DNA from 4 places in the Micromonospora sp. NPDC047738 genome. Region 1 is predicted to be linked to each of the others. Evidence: riboswitches for the same ligand, from Rfam matches in the RefSeq annotation. Region 1 holds a riboswitch; each other region holds the start of a gene.
What was found. Region 1 has a riboswitch for cyclic di-AMP ahead of ABZ783_RS06555 (hypothetical protein). Riboswitches for the same ligand answer to the same signal wherever they lie in the genome.
Positions count from the first base shown of each region.

Region 1 (4,195 bases):
CGCCACCCTGCACTCGCTCGGCTCGCTCTTCCCCGGCATGTCGGCGACCCGTACCGATCCGCCCGAGGTGGCCGCGGTGAAGGGGTCGCTGCGGATGCGCCGGGTGCTGGAGCGCGCGGTCCGGGACGCGGTGCCGGACTCCCCCACCGAGCTGCGCCTGCTCTACCGGGGCGAGTTGCTCCGCCTGAACATGGACCAGCTGGACGCGATCCGCAACAAGGCGCTGCCCCGTGGCGCGCGCCGCAACGAGGTGCGCCGGGCCGGGTTCGACGGCGTCCTCGCCGCCCTGTACGCGCAGGCCCGCCGGCTGCGGATCGGCCGGCTGCCGGAGCAGCCCGCGTTCGAGGACGAGATCATCGACCGGCCGGAGTTCCGCGAGTTCCTGAAGGCCTGGTGGCCCCGGCTGCACCCCCGGCACGTGCTCGGCTGGCTCGCCCGCCCGGAGCGGCTGCGCCGGTACGCGGGCGGTGTCCTGTCCGGGGCCGAGATCCGGCTGCTCACCGAGGCGTACCGGACGCTGGGCCGGGCCGGGCTGACCATCGCCGACATCGCCCTGCTGGACGAGCTGGACGCGCTGCTCGGCAAGCCGGTGCAGCGGGCGAAGCCGAAGCGCGACCCGTTCCAGCTCGCCGGGGGCGTCCGGGAGCTGAGCACGTTCGCCGACCGGCAGCGGGCGGCCCGGGCCGCGGCCCGCGAGCGCCCGGAGGACTACCGCGACTACGCCCACGTGGTGGTCGACGAGGCGCAGGACGTCTCCCCGATGCAGTGGCGGATGATCGGCCGGCGGGGCCGGCTGGCCTCGTGGACCGTGGTGGGCGACCCGGCGCAGACCGCCTGGACCGGCGACCCTGAGGAACTGACCCGGGCCCGGGACCAGGCGCTGGGGCGGCGCCGCCGGTACCGGTACGAGCTGACCACCAACTACCGCAACTCGGCGGAGATCTTCGCGGTGGCGGCGGCGGAGATCCGCCGGCTCTACCCGGACCTGCCGCTGCCCACCGCGGTCCGCTCCACCGGCGTCGAGCCGGTCGAGCTGACGGTGCCTTCCGCCGAGCTGGCGCCGGCCACCGTGGCGGCGGCGCGCACCCTGCTGGCCGAGGTGGAGGGGACGGTCGGCGTGATCACGCCGGTGCCGCGCCGGGACGAGGTCGCCGGCTGGCTGGGCGAGCTGGGCGGCGGCCGGCTGCAGGTGGTGACCAGCCTCCAGGCCAAGGGCATGGAGTACGACGGCGTGGTGCTGGTGGCCCCGAGCGAGATCCGGGCCGATCCGGGGTCCGGCGTCCGCACGCTCTACGTGGCGCTCTCCCGGGCCACCCAGCGCCTCACCACCCTCGACCCGGTGGGCTGACGGCGGCTCCGGCGACGCCCATTCACTCGCACATATAGCGATGTGAGCATAGATTGGGTCGGGCCGGGGTACGGAACGGAAAGGTGTGGGCGTGGGCGCAGGTCATGACCACAGCGGCACGGTGGCCAACGCCGCGCACCGCCACCGGGGCCGGCTCTGGGCCGCCTTCGGGCTGCTCAGCGCCCTGATGGTGGTCGAGGCGGCGACCGCCTTCGCGACCGGCTCGCTGGCCCTGCTCTCCGACGCCGGGCACATGTTCACCGACGTCCTCGGCATCGGCATGGCGCTGGCCGCGATCACCGCCACCCGCCGCGCCGAGACCGATCCGCAGCGCACCTTCGGGCTCTACCGGCTGGAGGTGTTGGCCGCCCTCGCCAACGCGGTGCTGCTCGGCGCGGTCGCCGCGTACGTGCTCGTCGAGGCCGTCCGCCGGTTCGGCGAGCCACCGGAGGTCCTCGCCGGGCCGATGCTCGCCGTGGCGGTGCTCGGCCTGCTCGCCAACCTGGTCGCGTTCGCGCTGCTGCGCAGCGGGGCGCAGGAGAGCATCAACCTGCGTGGGGCCTACCTGGAGGTGCTCGGCGACCTGCTCGGCTCGCTCGGCGTGATCGGCGCCGCCCTGGTCATCACGTTCACCGAGTGGTGGTGGGCGGACCCGCTGGTGGCCGTTGCGATCGGGCTGTTCATCCTGCCGCGCACCTGGCGGCTCGGCCGGGCCGCGGTCCGCATCCTGGTGCAGGCCGCCCCGGAACACCTGCAGGTGACCGCCGTGCACGACCGGCTGGCCGCGGTGCCCGGCGTCGCCGAGGTGCACGACCTGCACGTCTGGACGCTCACCTCCGGCATGGACGTGGCCTCGGCGCACCTGACCACCACCCCCGACGCCGAGGTGGGCGAGGTGCTCGCCGCCGCGCGGGCCGCGCTGCACGATGACTTCCGGATCGATCACGCCACGTTGCAGATCGAACCCGGGGCGTCACCCGGCGCGTGCGGAACCGTCGAGTGGTAATTGAGGACAACCTTAAATCCAAGTGGCTATTGTGCACTAGTGCCGGCTTATGCCCGATTCCCGTTCGCCGTCCACGGCGACGGGCCGGAACAGCGCCGGTAGGCTCGGTCGCGGCTTCCGCCGGGCGACGCCCAGCAGCGTCCGCGGTGGTGGCCGTCGCCTAATCGCCACCGTACGGCGAGCCGGGGAACCATGTACCTGGGGTGCATCCGCGTCAGCGGTAGGGATCTTCCGTCCCGAACCCGTCAGCTAACCCGGTCGGCGGTTGACGGAAGGACACGTGAATGCCACCAGTGGCACCTGTACGAAGGACGGCCGCCCGGTTGGCGGCCCTGCTCGTCGCGGCGCTCGCCCTCGGCGTCGCGGCCACGCCGGTCTCCCCCGCCTCGGCGGCTCCCCCGACCGGCCTGCTCGCCGCCGCACCCGGCGACGACGAGGGCGGCACACCGGCGCTGCGCGCGCAGCTCGACGCGGCCAGCAAGGGCTGGCTGGAGGCGCGGACCGCGTTGAACCGGTCGGTGAGCCGGCAGCAGCAGCTCACCGCCCAGCTCAAGACGATCAACAGCGAGCTGGGCGTACGCGACGCCAAGGTCGGCGAGCTCGCCGGGTTGGCCTACCGGACCGGGCGGCTCGGCACCGCCGCGGCGCTGCTCGGCAGCAGCAACCCGGAGGGCTTCATGGACCGGGCGCTCACCCTGCAGCAGGTCGCCGCACACGAGGACCGGGCGCTGCGCGACCTGATCGACACCCGGGACCAGGCCACCCGCACCCAGAACGCGCTCAACGGCGAGATCCGGGAACAGCGCAAGCAGGTCGCGGTCATGGCCAAGCGCAAGGCGCAGGCGGAACGCGCGCTAAAGGTGGCGAACAACCGGACCACCGGCGCCGCCGGCGGCAGCGTGCAGGGCACGTCCCGGGCCAACGCCACCCCCGCGAAGCGCAACGCCGACGGTTCCTGGCCCGCGGAGTCGTGCAGCGTCAACGACCCGACGCCCGCCGACGGCTGCATCACTCCGCGCACCCTGCACGCGCTCCAGCAGGCCAAGGCGGCCGGGTTCACCCGGTACGTCTCCTGCTACCGGCCCAGCGGCTCGGGTGAGCATCCCAAGGGCCGGGCCTGCGACTTCGCCGCCCAGAAGGACGGCTTCGGCGGGGTGGCCACCGGCGGCGACAAGACGTACGGCAACAACCTGGCCGCGTACTTCATCCGCAACGCCGACCCGCTCGCCGTGCTCTACGTGATCTGGTACAAGCAGATCTGGCTGCCCAGCAGCGGGTGGAAGGCATACAGCGGGGGCAACGGCGACCCGTCCAGCGACCACACCAACCACGTGCACCTGTCGGTGTACTGAGCCCGCGGTGGCCCGCCGCCCGGCGGGCCACCGTACGCCCACCGACGTACGCCGGATGTCGCCGCGCGGCCCACGACGCCGGGCCGGCGACGGCCGAGCATCGAGGGCATGAGCCGACTCTCGCCCACCACGCGCAAGGCACTGCTCACCCTGCACCTGGTCACCTCGCTGGGTTGGCTCGGCGCCGACCTGGTGCTGCTCACCCTCGGTATCGCCGGGCTGCGCGGCGCCGACCCGGCGGTGGTCTATCCGACCGCCGGGCTGCTGGTCACGTACCTCTTCGCGCCGCTGAGCGTGGCGGTCTGGCTGGTCGGTCTGGCCAGCGCGCTGCTCACCCCGTGGGGCCTGCTGCGCTGGCGCTGGGTGCTGGTGAAGTTCGCGATCACCACCGGGATGCTCGGCCTGGTCCTCCTGCTGCTCACCCCGACCGTACGCGGGCTCGCCGAGCTGGGGCCGGAGCTCGCCACCCGGGACCGGCTGGACCTGGTC
Region 1 is NZ_JBEYSO010000003.1:97,991-102,185, reverse strand. Features, by position in the region: gene ABZ783_RS06565 (AAA family ATPase) at 1-1,348, shown strand, start outside; gene ABZ783_RS06560 (cation diffusion facilitator family transporter) at 1,440-2,354, shown strand; cyclic di-AMP (ydaO/yuaA leader) riboswitch at 2,502-2,634, shown strand; gene ABZ783_RS06555 (hypothetical protein) at 2,639-3,706, shown strand; gene ABZ783_RS06550 (hypothetical protein) at 3,815-4,195, shown strand, end outside.

Region 2 (4,195 bases), on a different contig from region 1:
CCCGCAGCTGGGCGAGCGTGCCACGGTATGCGTTGCAGTCGGTCTGTCCGGACGCGCCGGGGCAGGCGACGTTCGACCCGTACTGCCAGATCGACGGGGTCACCCCGCCGTACGCGGCCCAGCCCGGGCCGCCGTCCCCACCACCTTGCGCGTAGACGGCAGCGGGCGCGCCGGTGGGGTTGCTGCCGTAGTCGCTGGCTACCAGGGGTGCGTTGAGTGGCCGGAGGTCGGGCCGGCCGAGGTTCCCGTCCCAGTTCCACTTCGGCAGGTAGATCGCCAGCACCCGCTGATCGACGGCGTGCCAGCGGTCCACGAACCGGCGTACGTCGTCGAAGCGCGGCCACAGTCCGTTGGCGACCAGCTCCGGGTAGCGCTCGACGTCGAGCATCGCCCACACCGCCCCGATCCCGTCGAGGGTGCTCCGCAGGTAGTCGACCTGCCGGTTGGTGCTGGCCTGATCGCCTCTGATCAGGTTGTGGTAGCCACCGATCACGTCGAAGCCGGCGCCGGCCGCACCACGCGCCATGTCGGCGACGTGCGGGCTGGGCGGGTGGAAGCCCTGCGGATCGCCGTAGCTGGCGCGCAGGCACAGGACGGGAGAGGTGGCCCGGCGAACCGCCGCCCAGTCGAACTCGCCCTTGACGCGGTCCCAGTCGTGGTAAGACAGGTCGGCATAGATCACAGCCATTGCCATCACCTCTGCGGCCCACCGTAGCTCGACCCATCTGACCTGCGCTAACGCGAAAATTGGTCAGTGAGACGGGGGCGGTCGGTGGCCCGAGGAGCGGCCGCCCTGCGGTCAGATCTGGCCGGTGTAGAAGCCGTGGCGGGCCAGCGGCTCGACGATGTTCTGTTCCTCATATGCCAAATGCGACAGCAGGGTGTCGGTGAGGATGTCCACGGCCTGCTGGACCTCGGTGAAGTCCCCCGGATTGCGGATCAGGTCGACCAGGGCCCGGTCCACGCCCTCCACCACGTCGTGGATCACCACGTGCTCCGCTTCCAACCGGTCGAGCACCGGGGCCAGCCCCGGATCGGCACGCCGCAGGTGCGGGAAGATCGAATTGTCCTCCAGCCCGTGGTGCTGGGTGACCACCGTGCAGTACGCGGCGCAGTACGCCCCCAGCGTCCAGTTGTTCTGCCGCATGGTCATCTGGTTGAGCACGGCCCGGGCGGCGCCGGCGGAGACCACCCCTCGTTTGACCTGTTCGAGCAGGTCGCGCACCTGCGCCAGCTCCTGACGCAGGTGGTCGTGCACGTCGACGAGGTGCGCGCCGACGGCCTGCGCGTGCGGGGTGTAGACGTGCCCGGCCGGCGCCGGCGGGGCGACCGGGCGGGTGGACTCGTCCCAGAGCTGGTGGTCCGTCAGGCGTACGCCCGGATCGGGGGTGGGGGTGACCGCGAGCGCGGTGGCGCCCCCGGCCTCGACCGCCTCGCGCGCTTCCTCGCCGGCCCTGGGTCGGGTGCCCGGCTCGGCACGTTCGGCGGCGACCAGCTCCCGCACCGCGGGCGCGACCTCCCGCCCGAAGAGCTGGATGGCGGTGGGGTCGTCGGCGCCGAGGATGAAGGTGGCGATGCCGTGGTCCAGCACCAGCCCGGCCAGCTCCTCCACCCACTGCTCCGGCGGTCCGCTGAGGAAGCCGGTGGACGACCGGGTGAACTGGCCGTTGACGTTCAACAGCCGCCGCACCGACCGGGGATCCCGCCCGGCGGCCTCGGCACCCTCGTCGATCAGCGCGTTCATTCCCGGCAGCTCGTCCGGCCCCTTCGACAGGTACGCCAGCGACGGCAGCCAGCCGTCGGCAGCGCGCCCCACCAGCCGCAGCATCCGGGGCTTGTACGCGCCGACCCAGATCTCCACCGGGTGGGCCGGCGCCGGCCCGCGCTTCGCCCCGACCACCCGGTGGTACGTGCCCTCGACCCGGACCATGCCGCGCCGCTCGACGTCCCACACCTCGCGGATCACCCGGATCGCCTCGTCGAGCGCGTCGACCGCCTGCCCGGGGGACAGCCGCCGACCGCCGACCGCCTCGATCGCCTCCCAGAACGCGCCCGCGCCGAGGCCCAGCTCGACCCGGCCGCCGGTGAGCAGGTCCAGGCTGGCCACGCTGCGTGCCAGCACCACCGGTTGGCGCAGCGGCAGGTTGAGCACGTTGCCGGCCAGCCGGATCCGACTGGTCGCGGCCGCGAGATAGGACATCAGCGTCCAGGTGTCCAGGAAACCCGGCTGGTATGGGTGGTCCTGGAAGGTGACCAGGTCCAGGTTGACCTGCTCGCAGAGCTTGGCGAGCGCCACCACCTGCTCGAACTGGCCGGCGGCGGGGGTGAGGAAGCCGCCGAAGGCCAGCTCGTGTCCGTAGTCAGTCATGTTCCTCCGCCTGCGCACCCGGGCCCGGCGACCGTGCCGGACCTCGCCACCGTAGTCGGTGCCGGATCGGCGCGCGCCCGCTCCCGCAACCGCAGCGATAACCAGGCGGACACCCAACTCAACGAGGCGGACCTGCGGGCCGTCCACCTTCGAGCGGCCGTACGCGACCCTGCGCAACGCCGGCGTACCCGTGATCGTGGTGCTGGTGTCCGGCCGGCCGCTGGACGTCGCCGGTGAGTTGCCGAACTGGACCGCGCTGCTCGCCTCCTGGCTGCCCGGCACCGAGGGCGCCGGCGTTGCCGACGTCCTCTTCGGCGGGTACGCGCCGACCGGCAAACTGCCGATGACCTGGATGAACTCCGTCGGCCAGCAGCCCATCAACGCCGGCGACGGGCAGGTTCCGCTCTTTCCGCAGGGTTTCGGCCTGACGTACTGAAGGGGGCTTTGTAAGGCACCTGTGGACGGCGCGCAACTCGTACGGTGTGGCCTTCGCTCGGCCGGGTGAAGAACTTCACAAGAAGTGGGCGATCATCCGAAACCATCCCTAATGTCGACTGCGTTCGCGATCGCGGACACCCGGGCCGGTAACGCCTAATCCCGCCGCCGGCCCGTCGGTACCTGGACCTCAGGCGGGAGCGGGGGACCCACATGTTCCTCGGTGCTCGACACCTCGGGGTGAAGCCGCCCATCCGGCGGCCGGGCTCCTCGGCCCGAACCCGACAGCTCACCTCGTCGGCGTGGAGGAACCCACATGGCAACTGAACACGTCGCACGTCACCGACGCACCACGCAGCGTCGTGTCGCCGTCGGAGCGCTCGTCGTCGGTGCCGCCACCGGCGCCGCCGCCATCCTCGGGCCGGCCGCGCCGGCCAGCGCATCCAGCGTGAACTGGGACGCCATCGCTCAGTGCGAGTCCGGCGGAAACTGGCACATCAACACCGGCAACGGCTACTACGGTGGCCTCCAGTTCTCGAAGAGCACCTGGAACGGCTACGGCGGTAAGAAGTACGCCAGCCGCGCCGACCTGGCCAGCCGCAGCGAGCAGATCGCCGTGGCCGAGAAGGTCCTCGACGGGCAGGGCATCGGCGCCTGGCCGGTCTGCGGCAAGAAGGGCGGCTCGACCAAGCACTACTCCACCAAGGACTCCGGCGCCACGAAGTCGCACAAGAAGGCGACCAAGGACCGGTCGTCCCGCGGCGACCAGCCGGCGACCCGCAGCCACCGGCGTACCGCGCCGGCGTCGAGCGGCGCGACCTACACGGTCCGGTCGGGTGACTCGCTGTCGCTGATCGCGGAGGCGAAGCACCTCGCCGGCGGCTGGCAGGCGCTCTACGAGCGCAACAAGCGCGTGGTCGGCGACAACCCGGGCCTGATCTTCCCAGGCCAGCACCTCCGCCTGCGCTGACGCTACTGGCAGGTGGGGTGCCCCACACTGCGCGCTGATGCACTGAAAAGTGGCCATCCCCGCCCGGGATGGCCACTTTTTTCGTGAACGAGGCCCCGGGTGCTCGCGGTGTCCCGGTCGGGGGCGGTTGCTATCGTCGCGGTGCTCCGGAAAGACGTGAAGAAGGCGCGGATATGACCAACGACTCGTTCTCCGCGGCCGCAAGCCTCGACGAGCTGCTCACCAGGACGCAGCAGGCGCTGTCGGCCATGCGCTCGCGGGCGGCCGAGCACCCCGACGGCGACCCGGGCGAGCTGCTCCGCGCCGAGGGCGCGGCGGCCGACGGCCGGGTCCGGGCCGTGGTGGTCCAGGGTGGCCGGCTGGAGTCCGTGACGGTGGACCCGGAGCTGGCGGGGGACGGGATGGAGGCGGTCTGCGGGCAG
Region 2 is NZ_JBEYSO010000004.1:178,675-182,869, reverse strand. Features, by position in the region: gene ABZ783_RS09030 (hypothetical protein) at 1-688, opposite strand, end outside; gene ABZ783_RS09025 (LLM class flavin-dependent oxidoreductase) at 800-2,368, opposite strand; gene ABZ783_RS09020 (glycoside hydrolase family 3 C-terminal domain-containing protein) at 2,427-2,804, shown strand; cyclic di-AMP (ydaO/yuaA leader) riboswitch at 2,947-3,121, shown strand; gene ABZ783_RS09015 (transglycosylase family protein) at 3,120-3,773, shown strand; gene ABZ783_RS09010 (YbaB/EbfC family DNA-binding protein) at 3,947-4,195, shown strand, end outside.
Region 2: another riboswitch for cyclic di-AMP. It lies ahead of ABZ783_RS09015 (transglycosylase family protein); the one in region 1 lies ahead of ABZ783_RS06555 (hypothetical protein).

Region 3 (4,195 bases), on a different contig from region 1:
GTCGACGGTGAGCGGGCGGGAGTCGTCGCCGCGGGGGTCCTCGTTCTCGTCCACGTGCGCGCTGGACGGAGTCGAGGCGACCTGCTCGGCGTCGGTGAGGTGCATCGGGCCGTAGCCGCCGCTGGTGCTGGGCTGGCCGGAGTGGGTGTCCCAGCGGGACTCCAGGTAGGAGACGCCCAGCAGGACGCTCTGCGGCACGCCGTACTCCGCCGCCGCGGCGGCGTACTGCTGCTGGCGGTCCGGGCTGTCGGTGGTGCCGGCGGCGGTGAGAGGCGCCGCCACAGTGGGACCGCTGGTCGCGAGAGCGGTGGCCGCCGCGACGGCGGCGGCCAGCAGTATCCGTCTGCGCGATGGCAGGGCTGAGAGGTGCATCGAACCTCCAGATAGGGATGGGGGTGACTGCGTCCCCACCCTCACTCCGCAGATGGCCCCAGGTCAATACCTTTCCAGGTGGTGATGATGGGCGTAAAAAACCTTCACCGTCGGGTGGTTTCCGAATCTGCGTACGGAGTGTCACGGCGGATCGGGTTGCGGATTGATAACGACGGTCCCTACTCTGGTCAGTTGTCGACCGGTAGGTTCACCGTCCATCCCGGGTGGTGACGGTCCGACACCGCCGAGTCGCCGCCAGGCGAGCCGGGGACCCAGGTACCTGGGGTGAATCCGCAGCCACTGCGGTAGGGCGGCTCCCTTCCCGCCCGAACCCGTCAGCTAACCCGGTAGGCGGGCAGGAAGAAGGAGTACGGAGCCCGGTGGCACACCATGCCCCGCGGCCACCGTCGGACCGGTCGGTCGACCGGTCGACGGCTGCGCCGCGTTCACGCTGGTCCCGCTTCACCACCGCCCTCGCCGCCCTGGTCGGCACCGCCGTCGTCCTGACCGGCGGCGCCACGGCGGCCCACGCCGAACCGTCGGTCACCGAGATCGAGCGCCAGATCGACCAGGACTGGAACAAGCTCGAACCGATCATCGAACAGGTCAACTCCACCCGCGAGAAGCTTGCCGTCCGGCGCAAGCAGGCCGACGCGCTGGAGAAGCAGATCGCCCCGCTCGAGGCCCAGGTCGACGCCGCCCTCGGGCAGGTCGGCGGGCTGGCTGCCGACGCGTACAAGGGCAACAACCTCAGCACCGTCAACGCCCTGCTGGGCAGCCGGTCGCCGAGCGAGGTGGTCAACAGCCTCGAACTGCTCGACCGCTACGCGCACCACCAGCACGAGCAGGTGCAGGCCGTCATGGAGCTGCGCGACCAGTTGGCCGCGAAGAAGAAGCCGCTGGACGCGATGGTCGCCCAGCTGGCCCGTACCGAAGCTCAGCTCGCGGCCCAGAAGAAGCAGATCGACGCCGAGATCGCCCGGCTCCAGAAGCTCCGGCTCAAGGTGTACGGCAACGGCGGCGGCGGACCGCTGCGTCCCGCGCCCTGCCCCGCCGGCTACCCGGGCGGCCCGGCCGGTGTCGCGGTCAAGTTCGCCTGCGCCCAGATCGGCAAGATCTACGTCTGGGGCGCCGCCGGCCCGGACCACTACGACTGCTCCGGCCTGACCATGGCGGCCTGGGCCGAGGCCGGGGTCTCCCTGCCGCACAACGCCCGCGAGCAGCACGACGTCACCCGGCGGGTGAGCCGCGGCGAGCTACGCCCCGGTGACCTGGTCTTCTACTACAGCGACCTGCACCACGTCGGGATGTACGTCGGCGGCGGCTGGGTGGTGCACGCCTCCCAGTCCGGCAAGCCGATCACGATGAAACGCGTCGACGACGGCCAGATCAACAGCTACGGCCGCCCGGGCTGACGGGTACGCAGGGGCTTCCGCGTCGCGGAAGCCCCTGCGTCGTGCTCAGCGGGTCGGCCAGGTACGCCAGTTCTGCCAGGACCGGCTCGGGGTCGGCCCGCGCTGCCCCTGGTAGCGCGAGCCGTAGACCGCCGAGCCGTACGGGTGCTCGGCCGGCGACGAGAGCCGGAAGATGCAGAGCTGGCCGATCTTCATGCCGGGCCAGAGCGTGATCGGCAGATTGGCCACGTTGGAGAGTTCCAGCGTGACGTGCCCGGAGAAGCCCGGGTCGATGAAACCGGCGGTGGAGTGGGTGAGCAGCCCGAGTCGGCCCAGGCTGGACTTGCCCTCGAGCCGGCCGGCCAGCTGGTCGCCCAGCGAGATCACCTCGAGCGTTGAGGCGAGCACGAACTCGCCCGGGTGCAGCACGAACGGCTCGCCCTCGGGTACCTCCACCATCGAGGTCAGGTCGTCCTGCTGCTGGGACGGGTCGATGTGCGTGTAGAGGTGGTTGTTGAAGACCCGGAAGAGCCGGTCCAGGCGTACGTCGATGCTGGACGGCTGCACCAGCGTAGGCTCGAAGGGCTCCAGCGCGAGTGCGCCCGCCTTGATCTCGGAGACCAGGTCGCGGTCGGAGAGCAGCATCGGAACACCATAGCGACCGGTACGGGCGACCTGCGTGTCGGACTACATCTTCGTACACGTGTTCGATAGAATGTCCGCATGGCTTCCTGGTCCGAATTCGCCGCCGACGAGCCCCGGCTCGCCGACGAGATCCGCGTTCTCCTGCAGCAGTACGGGCCGGGCTTCGGCTACCTCGCCACGGTCCGCGCCGACGGCGGCCCCCGGGTCCACCCGGTCTCCCCGGTCATCACCGACGACGGGCTCTACTGCTTCGTCATCGACTCGCCCAAGCGCCGCGACCTCGAACGCGACGGCCGCTACGCGCTGCACTCGTTCCCGCCGGAGGAGAGCGACGACGAGGCGTACGTCGCCGGCCGGGCCCATCCGGTGACCGACCCGGCGACCGTGGCCCGAGTGGCCGGGATCGGCCGGGCCGCGCCGCACGTCGACTGGCGGCTGTTCGAGTTCACCGTCGACGTGGCGATGCTGACCCGGCGCGACCAGGCGGCCCACCTCGGCGCGGGCCGGCCGCAGGTGCGGGTCTGGCTCGACCCGCAGGCGGCCGCTCCCGCTCGGCGTGCCCCGGCTGTGCCCGAGGGGCGGCGCGGCCGTCACGGCTTCGACACCCGCCGCCCGGCCGCCTGACCGTATGAATACCGGTGCCGGCCCCGTCCGAGGACGAGGCCGGCACCGGTTCGCTGTGCTCGGCGGTTACGCCGCGCGGTAGGCGTTCCACGCGGTCAGCATCCGGCTCGCCTGGCCCGAGGTGAACTGGTACATGCACGAGTCGTAGGTGTAGTCCATGAAGTTGGTGATCGGGTCCAGGCCCGGCGCCGTGCAGGTGTCCCGACCGGTCGGGCACTGGTACGCCGGCGAGGCCTCGGCCGCGGTGTCGTCGACGCTGTCGCCCGAGCCCGAGCAGCCGCCCTGGAAGGTGTGGTAGAGGTTCAGCCAGTGGCCGATCTCGTGGGTGCCGGTGTCGCCCTGGTTGTAGTTGGTGGCGGTGCCACCCGGCAGCGACTCGCTCAGCACGACCACGCCGTCCATGCTGTCGAGCTTGCGCTTCGGGAAGGTTGCCCAGCCGAGTAGGCCGTCGCTGAGTTCGCCGAGGTACATGTTCAGCGTGTTCTTGCCGCCCTCGCGCAGGGTGGTCTTCATCGACCGCTCAGCCGAGGAACCCGAGATGATCGGGTACCAGGACGGGTTGGTGACCCGGTTGATCTTCTGGAGCTGGAAGCTGAACGCGGTGGGTGCGCCGCCGGTGGCGCCGCTGTAGGCCTGGTTGAGCACGCTGATCTGCTGCGTGATCATCGAATCCGGGATGTTGCCGCCGGCGCGGGTGCTGTCCCGCTGGATGACGTGCACCACGACCGGGATGGTCACGGTTGCCAGGGGTGCGGCCCCGGCGCCGGCCCGGAACCGGGCCCGCTCGGCCTGGGCGGCGGCGAGGTCCGCCTCCCGCTCACGGACCTGGGCGGCGGTCAGCTCGTTCGGCTCGTGCTTGGCGTGCGCGCCGGCCTTGACCCGGGCGTCCGAGTGGACGTCGGCCGGCTCGACGCAGCCGCCCGCCGGGGCGGCCGAGAAGGCCGAAGCGGCCGGGACGACGCCCACCGCCGCGGTGCTGAGCAGCAGCGCGAGCGTCGTCGACGCGACACCGGCGGTGCGCCGGGTCAGCAGGTTGGGACGAAGTCCCATGGGCCCACCTCTTTCTGGCGGCGCGACCGGGGGTGTGTCACGCCGTGGCTGAAACGTTGGGGAGACGTTACAACCGATCGACAGATTTGAGAATGGCCATGTTTTGCCGC
Region 3 is NZ_JBEYSO010000002.1:261,220-265,414, forward strand. Features, by position in the region: gene ABZ783_RS04520 (peptidoglycan recognition family protein) at 1-372, opposite strand, end outside; cyclic di-AMP (ydaO/yuaA leader) riboswitch at 605-740, shown strand; gene ABZ783_RS04525 (NlpC/P60 family protein) at 753-1,787, shown strand; gene dcd (dCTP deaminase) at 1,833-2,411, opposite strand; gene ABZ783_RS04535 (pyridoxamine 5'-phosphate oxidase family protein) at 2,490-3,035, shown strand; gene ABZ783_RS04540 (zinc metalloprotease) at 3,102-4,085, opposite strand.
Region 3: another riboswitch for cyclic di-AMP. It lies ahead of ABZ783_RS04525 (NlpC/P60 family protein); the one in region 1 lies ahead of ABZ783_RS06555 (hypothetical protein).

Region 4 (4,195 bases), on a different contig from region 1:
GGGTCAGCGCCGGCCAGGTCCTCGGCTACACCGGGGCCACCGGCAACGTGACCGGGCCGCACCTGCACCTGGAGGTCCGGGTCAACGGCGCCAACCGCTGCCCGCAGAACATGCTGCTGGCCATCTACGACGGCGTCGCCCCACCGGCCCCGTCCGCCCTGCCCGCCACCGGCTGCTTCTACTGACGCAACCTGCGGTCGTGATGTCGTCGCCCTGCCTGCGGGGCGACGGCGTCACGGCCCGTCGGGCGCCGCGAACGGCGCGAGCAGGTCGAGGACCACGGCGGGGTCCTCGACGTGCGCGTTGTGGCCGAGCCCCGGCAGCGTCGCCACCGGCACGCCCAACTCCTTGAGCTGTCCGTCGGACACCATCGGGTCCTGCTCTCCCCGGGCCAGCAGCACCGGCACGTCGGTCGCGGCGAGCAGGGCGGGCAACTGGGGCTCCCCGACCGCGAACGCGGCCGGGTCCATGGCCAGCCGCCAGCGGCCGTCCTCGCGGCGCAGCCCGGCGTCCACCACCGGGTGGTCGGGGGCGAACAGCCCGGCCAGCCCGGCCACCCGCAGGTAGCGGCGGGCCGCCTCGTCCCGGCTGGCGAACCAGGTCACCGGCCGCTGGGCGAGCTCGCGGGCCTTGTCCAGCTCGGCCGGCGACCAGGCGACCTTGATGCCGAGCCCGACCACCCCGTCGATCGGAAGCTGCCGCGCCCGTGCGGCCAGCGCCAGCGCCACCACCCCGCCGAGCGAGTGCCCGAGCACCACCAGCCGGTCCCGGGGGCCGAGCCGGTCGGCGACCGGGCCGAGCCCCGCCACCACCCGGTCCGCGAGCGCCTCGAAGGAGTACGCCGGCAGTTGCGGCGACCAGCCGTGCCCGGCCAGGTCGGGGGCCAGCCAGCGGCCCGCCCAGCGGCGCTCCAGCAGCGGCGCCCAGGGCAGCCACACCTCACCGGTGGCGCCCATGCCGTGCAGCAGCAGCAGATGGCGGGTACCCGTCTCGTCGCCCATACGGCGCAGTGTGCCACCGGACGGACACCAGGCGCGAGACCGGCCCCGGATACGGCGTCGGGCACCGGCTCCTGGAGCCGGTGCCCGACGTGCAGGGGTGGGATCAGGCGGAGTAGCCGCGGGTGGCGGCCCAGTTCGCCAGATCGATGGTGGTGATCCAGTACTCGGGCAACGCCGGGTTCGCCGAGTCGGCGATCCGCACCGTCCGGCCGTCGTCCTTGTAGCCGACCACGGCGATGTAGTGGCCGCCGGGGAACGAGTGCCAGCCGCCGTTGGTGTCGGTGGCGGAGCCGGCGATGTTGACCACCACGCCGCGGCCGTCGGTGATCGCCTTGACCACGTCGGCCTGGAGCTGGTCCATCTGCGCCGGGGTCGCGGCCTGGCCGGGGATCATGTGGGTCCGGTACGGGTTGCCCTTGACCATCTGGTTGAGCCCGCGGGTGGTGTCCTCGGCCGAGTTGGTGCCGTTCTCGCCGGCGTTCAGCGGGGCGACCATCGCGTCCTGGGTGGTCTCGACGCCGCTCGCGCTCAGCGCGTTGCGCACCGCGGCCGGACCGCAGTTCCAGTAGGCGGTCTGGGCCTCGTAGTTGTAGTCGAGGACCTTCGTCGACGGCGGCTTCGGCTTCGCCTTCGCGGTCTTCGTGACGTCCGGGTCCGGCTTGGCCGAGCTGGCCTTCGCCGACGGCGACCCGCTCGGCGACCCGCTGGGCGAGGCGGTCGGGGACGGGGCGGCGACCCGGGCCTCGCTCCGGGTGGCGACGTCACCGAGGCGCGGCGCCAGTTCGGCGACGGCGGCGGTGGTCTCCTGCCGGACCGGCGCGTCGTTCGTGCTGGCCAGTGCCGCGCTGGCGCCGCCGGCCAGCACGAGGGCCGCGGCGGAGCCGGCGACGATCTGGTACGGGCGCTCGGTCGCGAGGCGCCGCAGCTGACGCTTCAGGTGGTGCTTCACGTGTTCCTCCACGGGGGCCGGAGCGGCACACGCCGACCCGACGCGCGGAGTAGCTCACGCGCGTTCCTGGGCGGGTGGCCGCGGGAAAAGAGCGCCCGGCGGACCGGGCAGCGGGGGTCGGTTACCGGAACGGACTCGCGGGTCAGGCGAGCGCCGGCACCGTGGCGCCGTGGAGGCGGGGGGAGGATCGGGGGGTGGTTCGCACGAGGTTGGAACTCCTTCCGTGGCCGCCTACCGGGTTAGCTGACGGATTCGGGCGGGAAGTAGGCCCTACCGCGGGCCTTGGCTCGCGGATTCACCCCGGTGTTGCACTGGGTCCCCGGTTCGTGAGATCACGATTGAGCGGGTCGGCGCGGCGTCGCCACTTGCGATCGAAAACCGCACCGGACGCGCTGACACTACCGGTGGGTACGCCGCCTGCCAAGCGTGACCACCTGCGTAAACGTCAACCACCGTTACCGAGACCGGAACAGCCGGTCACTGACCTGACTCAATGGGACGACCGTTTTAACGGGAACCGTCGGGTGACTATCGGACATCCGGGTGGGGATCGAAGGGGAATTGCGGGGCTCGATCGCCCGGCCTGATCCGGTTGACCGTTTCCCCGGTCGCCGTGACCGGGCTCACCTAATTCGGATAACGATTCAGCCGACCCGCGCCGGACGCCACCGTGCGGGGTGCGCCGCGACGGCGCCGGCCGACACCGGGGCGAGGGTCTGGGTCACCGCCTCGGCGGGGCGTACCGGGACCGCTCCGGGGCGCACCGCCTCGGCGGCCGCGTACGCCTCCACGGCCAGCACCCGGGCCGCCTCGGCGGCCACTTCGGCGTCCCGCCAGGCCCGCCGCTCCCGTTCGGCGGCCGCCCGCCACCGGGCCCGCCGGCCGTCGCGTACCACCCGGGCCAGGGCGATCTCCTGCTCGGCCGGATGCCGGCGCGGGTCCCACCCGTTGCGCCCGGCGAGGACGTCCGCGAGCTGCCGGGCAGTCAGGTCGCCCTGCCAGTGCGCCGTCATGGCGGCGTGGTGCAGCCACCGCTCCCGGGCCGCGTACTCGGCCGGCGTCCGGGGCGTCCGCGGCTCGGGCAGCACGGCGGCCCCCGCGAACCGCCGGGCGGCCGCCTCGGCCTCGTCGTACGCCCGCCAGGCCCGGTCGACCTCGTCGTGCGCGGTCAGCCACTGCTCGCGCCACCGGCGCGCGGTCTGCCGGGCCCCGGCGGCGGCGACCGCCACCTCATCGGCGTACCGGCGCAGGTCGGCGTGGCGGGCGGCCGCCACGGCGGCCGGGTCGGGGGCGGGATCCGGCGGAGTCCCCCGCTCGGGCCGGGCGACCAGGGCGGCGAGCACGCCCAGGGCGAGCACGAGCAGGGCCGACCAGATGGCGGCGGCCACGGGAATCTCGGTCAGGAAGTGGTAGAGAAGGGTCTGCTTCATGGTCGGCACCTCACGGGAACGACGTGGTGGAGAGGTCCGCACGGCCGGCGGGGCGGGGCGCGACCGGGTACGGGCGCCACCGGGCCGGTGCGGGGTGAGGTTCGGGTACGGCGTGGGCGGGCCGGGCCCGCCGGGCTCGTCAGCGGGCGGGCGGGGCCCGGGAGCCGACGGTCGCCGGGACCAGCCCGACCAGGACGCGGTGCCGGTCGGCCGGGGCGACCACGACACCCCGCACCAACGAGTCCGGTGCGCTGGCCAGGACTGCCTGCCGGTCGCCGGTCGCGTCGGACGACGTCCACCCGGCCGCCGCAGCCGATCCGGTCCCGATCCGCGCGGCGGGACCGGGCGCTCCGGTCCCGGCCCGGACCACCGCGTCGGCGGCCCCGCCGGACCAGCGGATCAGCGCCCGGAGGGTGGGGTCGGCGCCGGCGGACTCGGTGCCGCCGAGGTGCCCGGCCCGAAGGGTCGCGGTGTCGACGGCGACCGTCGCGGGAGCCGCGTGCGCCGCCGCGGCCGGGCCCAGGGGCAACGTGGCGGCGCCGAGCGAGCAGGCGACGACCACGGCCAGGCTGGCCAGCATGCGCGCGGTCCAGCGCGCCACCCACCACACGGGACAGGTGAGCGCGATCGGAAGCACCGGTCCAAATTACCGTCGAACCGGCCGTATCGCACCGTCCACGGGCGTGTCGCACCGCCGCAGAGGCGCACCGGCCACCGTGGACACCGGTCCGGCGGCGGGGGTGTGGTCCTGCGGCCCGCTCAGCGCGGGTCGCGCCGCCCCGCGTACTCGATCGACCGGGGCCGTGGGACGCGGA
Region 4 is NZ_JBEYSO010000014.1:147,716-151,910, forward strand. Features, by position in the region: gene ABZ783_RS22405 (peptidoglycan-binding protein) at 1-185, shown strand, start outside; gene ABZ783_RS22410 (alpha/beta hydrolase) at 234-1,001, opposite strand; gene ABZ783_RS22415 (C39 family peptidase) at 1,105-1,962, opposite strand; cyclic di-AMP (ydaO/yuaA leader) riboswitch at 2,164-2,305, opposite strand; gene ABZ783_RS22420 (hypothetical protein) at 2,595-3,380, opposite strand; gene ABZ783_RS22425 (hypothetical protein) at 3,520-4,017, opposite strand; gene ABZ783_RS22430 (acyltransferase) at 4,140-4,195, opposite strand, start outside.
Region 4: another riboswitch for cyclic di-AMP. It lies ahead of ABZ783_RS22415 (C39 family peptidase); the one in region 1 lies ahead of ABZ783_RS06555 (hypothetical protein).